One region of the Butyrivibrio hungatei genome, then DNA from elsewhere that is predicted to be linked to it. Evidence: predicted binding sites of a transcription regulator. Region 1 holds the regulator's gene; the other holds the start of a gene.
What was found. Region 1 encodes NrdR, which represses ribonucleotide reductase genes. Its sites were predicted from a motif close to CACAANATNTTGTG; they were not measured.
Positions count from the first base shown of each region.

Region 2: a site for NrdR is predicted at 1,760-1,773, ahead of nrdD (anaerobic ribonucleoside-triphosphate reductase). Genes of this name have one in related genera too.

Region 1 covers NZ_CP017831.1:1,972,015-1,975,537, reverse strand. Annotated here, with positions in the region: gene ftsZ (cell division protein FtsZ) at 56-1,303, shown strand; gene nrdR (transcriptional regulator NrdR) at 1,479-1,991, shown strand; gene bhn_RS09125 (ABC transporter substrate-binding protein) at 2,102-3,523, shown strand, end outside.
Region 2 covers NZ_CP017831.1:3,091,716-3,095,238, reverse strand. Annotated here, with positions in the region: gene bhn_RS14305 (SH3 domain-containing protein) at 1-407, shown strand, start outside; gene bhn_RS14300 (hypothetical protein) at 409-858, opposite strand; gene murI (glutamate racemase) at 889-1,707, shown strand; gene nrdD (anaerobic ribonucleoside-triphosphate reductase) at 1,827-3,523, shown strand, end outside.

The DNA of each region.
Region 1 (3,523 bases):
AAAAAATCGTATCATAGCATATAGGAGTCTTTAGGATTATGAAGGAGGAGTTGTTTTGCTGGAGATTAAGTCAAATGAAGCAGAAAACGCCTGCAGAATTATCGTCGTCGGGGTTGGCGGTGCAGGTAATAATGCTGTAAATAGAATGGTAGACGAGAATATTACTGGTGTCGAGTTCATCGGTATTAATACTGATAAACAGGCGCTTCAGCTTTGCAAAGCCCCTAAGCTTTTACAGATTGGTGAGAAGCTTACAAAGGGCCTTGGAGCTGGTGCAAAGCCTGAAATTGGACAGAAGGCTGCTGAGGAGAGTTCAGAGGAGATTTCTGCAGCTCTTAAGGGTGCAGATATGGTATTCGTTACTTGTGGTATGGGTGGCGGTACTGGTACTGGTGCAGCACCTGTCGTAGCTAAGCTTGCTAAGGAGATGGGTATCCTTACTGTTGGCGTTGTTACAAAGCCTTTCAGTTTCGAAGCCCGTGTTCGTATGCAGAACGCTATGCTTGGTATTTCTAATATTAGAACAAATGTTGATACACTTATCGTTATTCCTAACGATAAGCTTCTTCAGATAGTTGACAGAAGAACTACAATGCCTGACGCACTCAAGAAAGCTGATGAAGTGCTTCAGCAGGCTGTACAGGGTGTTACAGACCTTATCAATGTACCAGCAGTTATCAATCTTGATTTTGCTGACGTACAGACAGTCATGAAGGATAAGGGTATTGCTCATATCGGTATCGGTACTGGTAAGGGTGATGACAAGGCTTCTGATGCTGTTAAGATGGCAGTAGAGAGTCCACTTCTTGAGACAAAGGTTAATGGTGCAACAGATGTTATTATTAACATTTCTGGTGACATCACACTTACAGATGCACAGGAGGCTTCCGATTATGTTCGTAACCTCGCTGGAGATGATGTTAACGTTATCTTTGGTGCTATGTATGATGAGAGCAAGACAGATTCTTGCACAGTTACAGTAATTGCTACAGGAATTGATGACAAGGCAGCAACTGGTACACAGAATAGTAGGATAAATAAGGTTGCTACACCTGTTTCACAGCCTACAGCTACCCCAGTTACTCCTGCAACTCCAGTTCATGCAACTACAGTTCCTGTTACACCAGTTACTCCAATTACACCAATCGCGCAGGCACAGCCTGGTGTTTCAACAATTGGATTTGCAACTGAAGGTGTTGCAACTACTCCTAGACCTAATATGACAATCAATAGACCAACTGAGATCAAGAGCACAGTTGAACCAAAATCTCTTAAGATTCCGGATTTCTTACAGAGAAAGTGATTGATTTATCGGCATTTAGCCCTACTCCAGCATTGGAGTAGGGCTTTTTTACTGCCAAAAACGTTATTTAGTGTGGAATTATTGTAAAAATAATGCTACAATAAATTGTGTGATGCTTAATATGGTAGCCAAGATATAGTGGAGATATTACTTTTATAAAAATGGAGGAAATGCTATGAAATGCCCATTTTGCGGTAAGGATGATACAAGAGTAATTGATTCAAGACCTGCTGACGAAAATACGTCTATCAGGAGAAGAAGAGTTTGTGATTCCTGTGGAAAAAGATTTACCACATATGAAAAGGTAGAGACTATTCCTCTTATTGTTATTAAAAAGGGTGATATCAGGGAGCCATATGACAGGGCCAAGATTGAGGCAGGTGTGTTCAGAGCTTGTCACAAGAGACCTGTAAGTGCAGAGCAGATCACCAAGATGGTGGATGCGGTTGAAACAGAAGTCTTCAACCTGGAACAGAAAGAGATTCCAAGCAGAGCTATCGGTGAGATAGTAATGGATAAGATGCAGGATCTTGATCCTGTAGCATATGTAAGATTTGCATCAGTTTACAGAGAGTTTAAGGATGTGAATACATTTATGGATGAACTTAAATCAGTTCTCAAGAAAGAGGCTGATGGAACCATATCTAATTCAGCTGATAATAACATTCCGCTTCTTAAGAAAGAGTAAGCTAATAGCCTTGACAATAAGTTGTCAAGGCTATAATATTTCTTTGAGCTCAACAAGAGCTAGACAATTTAATATAGGAGGAAGATTTTAACATGATTAAGAGGAGTTTTATGAAAAGGAGTGTATCCTCATTATTACTAGTCGTGTTAACAACACTGACTGTTGCATTGGGCGGATGCTCAAGTGACAAGGCAGGAGAATCTACGGAAGGTAACCAGGGCACAGGGGCAAGCACTGAAACAGTGACTAGCACAGCCGATACAGATGTTACCAATACGTCAGATGATCTTTCAAAGCTTATCGTTGGAGTACCTCAGGACATCAGCGAGCTTGACCCCCACACAGCAACAGGGGCAGGTATTCAGGAGGTATTGTTTAATGTCTATGAAGGCTTGGTCAAGCCTGATGCGAGCGGTAATCTTATCCCTGCTGTAGCCAGTGATTACACGATTTCGGATGATAGTACGGTATACACATTCACACTTCGTGATGGAATCAAATTTCACGATGGAAGTTTAGTTACGGTAGAGGATATTAAGTATTCTATTGATCGTAATAGAGGAGCAGATGGCAGTGAGCCACTCATTTCTTCATTTTCCAGTATTGACAGTGTGAATATTATTGATGACAGTCACGTAGAGATAGTGCTTAAGGAAGCTAATTCAGATTTCCTTCCACTTCTTACAGTTGCAATTGTTCCAGAGGCTAACAAGGATTTAAATACAAATCCTATTGGTACAGGCCCATACAAGTTTGTGTCACGTTCTCCACAGGAGAATTTTGTGGTAACCAGATTTGATGATTACTGGGGCGAGAAGGCATATATCAAGGATGTAGTGTTCAAGGTAGAGGCTAATAGCGATGCAATCGTTATGGATCTTGAGGGCGGCTCTATTGATATGATCGCTAGAATTACAAGTACTCAGGCAGCTCAGCTTTCTGATAAGTTTGAGATTTACGAAGGAACAATGAACCTTGTACAGGCTCTTTACCTCAACAATGCCGAGAAGCCATTTGATGATGTAAGAGTTAGACAGGCTCTTTGCTACGCTATTGATCCACAGGAGATCATGAACTTTGTATCAGATGGTGCAGGAACAGAGATTGGTAGTGCTATGTTCCCTGCATTTACTAAGTATTATGATGCAAGTCTTAACGACACTTACAATCAGGATACAGAAAAGGCTAAGGCTCTTCTTGCTGAAGCTGGTTACCCTGATGGATTTGAGTTTACTATCACAGTTCCATCAAACTATGCTCAGCATATTGATACAGCACAGGTTATCTCTGAAGAACTCAAGAATATCGGCGTTACAGCTAATATTCAGGAAGTAGAGTGGAACACATGGCTTGATGAAGTTTATAAGCAAAAGAAGTATCAGTCAACAGTAGTTGGTTTTGATGCTTCAACACTTTCTGCATCAGCCCTTCTTGCAAGATATGTATCTACTTCAAGCAAGAACACATTTAACTATAGCTCAGCTGCCTATGACGAGGCATATGCCAAGGCAGTAGCTTCTAATGATGACGCA
Region 2 (3,523 bases), 1.1 Mb from region 1:
AGGAAGAGTACGACGAAGAGGAAGGAGAAGATGAGGAGCGTGGCGGAATAACTCCTGAACTCCTTGTTAGGATTGCCTCTATCATTACAGGTGTTTTCATTTTGGCTATGATTGCTTTTACTGTTAAGGTGAAAGTGATCGATAAATATTTAAATGATCCAGATGAGCAGCAGACAGAAGTGACTGCGCTTCCAAGCGGATTTGTAGAAAAGAATGATACGGTAACTGTGACAGGTGCATCATCTCTTAACCTGCGTTCTGGCCCAAGTACAGACAGTGCAAAGGTTGGAACTGTTGACGAGGGAACACAGCTTAAGAGAATAGCTGTAGCAGAGGATGGTTCCTGGGCTCTTGTGGAATATGAGGGCCAGCAGGTTTACGCATCCATGAAATACCTTAAAGAATAAATTATCTACTTCTGGAATGAAGCCAGGAATAAAACCTGTCCTGCGCTTCTGAAAGAGTATTACTAGAACGTGAGAAGGTATCGGCGTGGGAAAGAACTTCTTCCACACTGGTATCCTTGGCGTGATCAGCAATTTTTTGAGCACAAGTTTTTTCTAATGACTGGTAATCCATGTTTACCAGAAGAGTTCCGTGCAGTGACTTTATAGATGTGTATAGTGTAGGATATTTCTTTTGCACCAGAGAGAATTCGTCAAGGATCTGCTCTCTTGACTGCAGACAGAATAGAATGTAGATAGATTCCACTATTTCAGGAGGCTCAATCTCATCCTGATATGAATTTTCCTCGTAACCATCCTTAGTTGCATAGTACTCACAGATCTCCTGTACAAGAGATCCTATTTTTGTGTTGTCATATAATTTTTGTAATTCGTCAAATTTTTTCTCGCTCATATCATTAGTATAGCAAAAGAGGAAACAATTATGAAGATTGGCATTTTCGATTCTGGTATAGGCGGAATGTCTGTTTTGCATGAAGCTTATCACAGATTGCCAAATGAAAAATACATATTTTACGCAGATACAGAGCATGTGCCTTATGGTCTTAAGACTCCTGAACAGATAACAGGCTACGCAATTAATATTGCAGAATTCCTGATCGATCAGGGAGCAGAGGCAATCGTTGTGGCTTGCAATACAGCTACCAGCGTGGCGATCAAGGAGCTTCGAAGGAGATTTGACATACCGATTCTTGGTATGGAACCTGCTGTAAAACCGGCTGTTGAAGTGACAGATAAAAAGCGTATAATGGTCATTGCGACTCCGGTCACAATAAGAGAAGATAAGCTCAAGGATCTTCTTCACAGAGTTGATGAAGAGCACAGAGTAGACCTTCTTGCCATGCCTAGACTAGTAGAGTTTGCTGAGCGTGAGGAGTTTGATTCGGAGGACGTTCACAAATATATCGAGGAGCAATTCTCTGCCTTCGATAAAGATAAATACTGCGCACTGGTTCTTGGGTGCACACATTTCAACTATTTCAAGCCAGAGTATAGGAGATACTTTGGGGAGGATACGCTTCTGATTGATGGAAATTATGGAACTATCCACCATTTAGCAGACGTTCTTGGACTTAATATGTCATCAGATCAAGATAAAGAGATTTATTTTGAAGACTACCACAATATGTTGTGCCAGTGTAATACGGATTTTTATTTCTCAGGAAAAAAAGTTGAGGACCCGAAAACGCTAGAACACATATGCAGACTGCATAATAGACTGGAATTGGTAAGAAAAAATTAATAATTTAGTTACTTGAATTAAACAATATAATGTACTATCATTAAATCATGACCACAAGATATTGTGATTCAAAAGCTTGGGTCAAAAAATTAGTTTATATTTTTTATTAGGGGGCTTTTATGAAGATCATTAAGAGAAGCGGTAAAGAAGTTACATTTGACGGGAATAAGATTCTTGCTGCTATCGAAAAAGCTAACAATGAGGTGACTGACGAGAAGAAGTTAACAGCAGGTCAGATCAGCGACATTGAGAGAAGCGTTGAGAGTAAGTGTGCATCTCTTACTCGTGCTGCCAGCGTGGAGGAAATCCAGGATATGGTTGAGGATGACCTTATGAAGTCTGGTAAGTTTGAAGTTGCAAGAAAGTACATAACATACCGCTACAAGCATGCTCTTGTGAGAAAGTCTAATACAACTGACGAGCAGATCATGTCTCTTATTGAGTGTAACAATGAGGAAGTTAAGCAGGAGAATTCTAACAAGAATCCTACTGTTAACAGCGTTCAGAGAGATTACATGGCGGGAGAAGTTTCTAAGGACATCACTAAGAGATTTCTTTTACCAGAAGATGTAGTTAAGGCTCATGAAGAAGGTCTTATCCATTTCCATGATTCAGACTACTTCGCACAGCATATGCACAATTGCTGTCTTGTAAACCTCGAGGATATGCTCCAGAATGGTACAGTTATTTCTGAGACCATGATCGAGCGTCCAAAGAGCTTTTCAACAGCTTGTAATATTGCAACACAGGCAATTGCTCAGATCGCCAGCTCACAGTACGGCGGACAGAGTATTACATTGTCTCACCTGGTTCCATTTGTTGATGTCAGCAGACAGAAGTTCCGTAAGGAAGTTGCTCTCGAGTTTGAGACAGCAGGAATGAAGATCAACAAGAAGCAGGTAAATGAAATCGCAGAGATGCGTGTTAGAAAAGAGATCGAGAGAGGATGCCAAGTTATCCAGTATCAGGTCATCACTCTTATGACTACAAATGGTCAGGCTCCTTTCATTACAGTATATATGTATCTTGATGAGGTACCAGAAGGACAGACTAGAGAAGACCTTGCAATGGTGATCGAGGAGATGCTCAAGCAGCGTATCCTTGGTGTTAAGAATGAAAAGGGACAGCTTATTACACCAGCATTCCCTAAGCTCATCTATGTACTTGATGAAGACAATATCCATGAGGATTCTAAGTACTGGTACTTAACAGAGCTTGCAGCTAAATGTACAGCTAAGCGTCTTGTTCCTGATTATATCTCTGCTAAGAAGATGAAAGAGCTCAAAGGCGGCGATGTATATCCTTGTATGGGATGCAGATCGTTCCTTACACCTGATAATGAGAATGTTCCTGAAGGTTTCTGTAACGCAGGCAACAAAGCTCATGCTCAGAACTACAAAGAGGGAGATCATAAGTACTACGGACGTTTCAATCAGGGTGTTGTAACTCTTAACCTTGTTGATGTTGCTTGTTCTTCAAATAGAGATGAAGAGAAGTTCTGGCAGCTCATGGAAGAGAGAACAGAGCTCTGTAAGAGAGCACTTATGTGCAGACACAACAGACTCCTTGGAACTCCTTCAGATGTTGCTCCTATTCTTTGGCAGAACGGAGCACTTGCAAGACTTGCTAAAGGTGAAGTTATTGATCCATTGTTATTTGGTAATTACTCAACTATTTCTCTTGGTTATGCAGGTCTTTGTGAATGTACAAAATACATGAAGGGTGTTTCTCATACAGATCCTAAGGGTAAAGATTTTGCTCTTAAGGTTATGCAGTTCCTTAATGATAAGTGTGCTAAGTGGAGAGCTGAGACAAA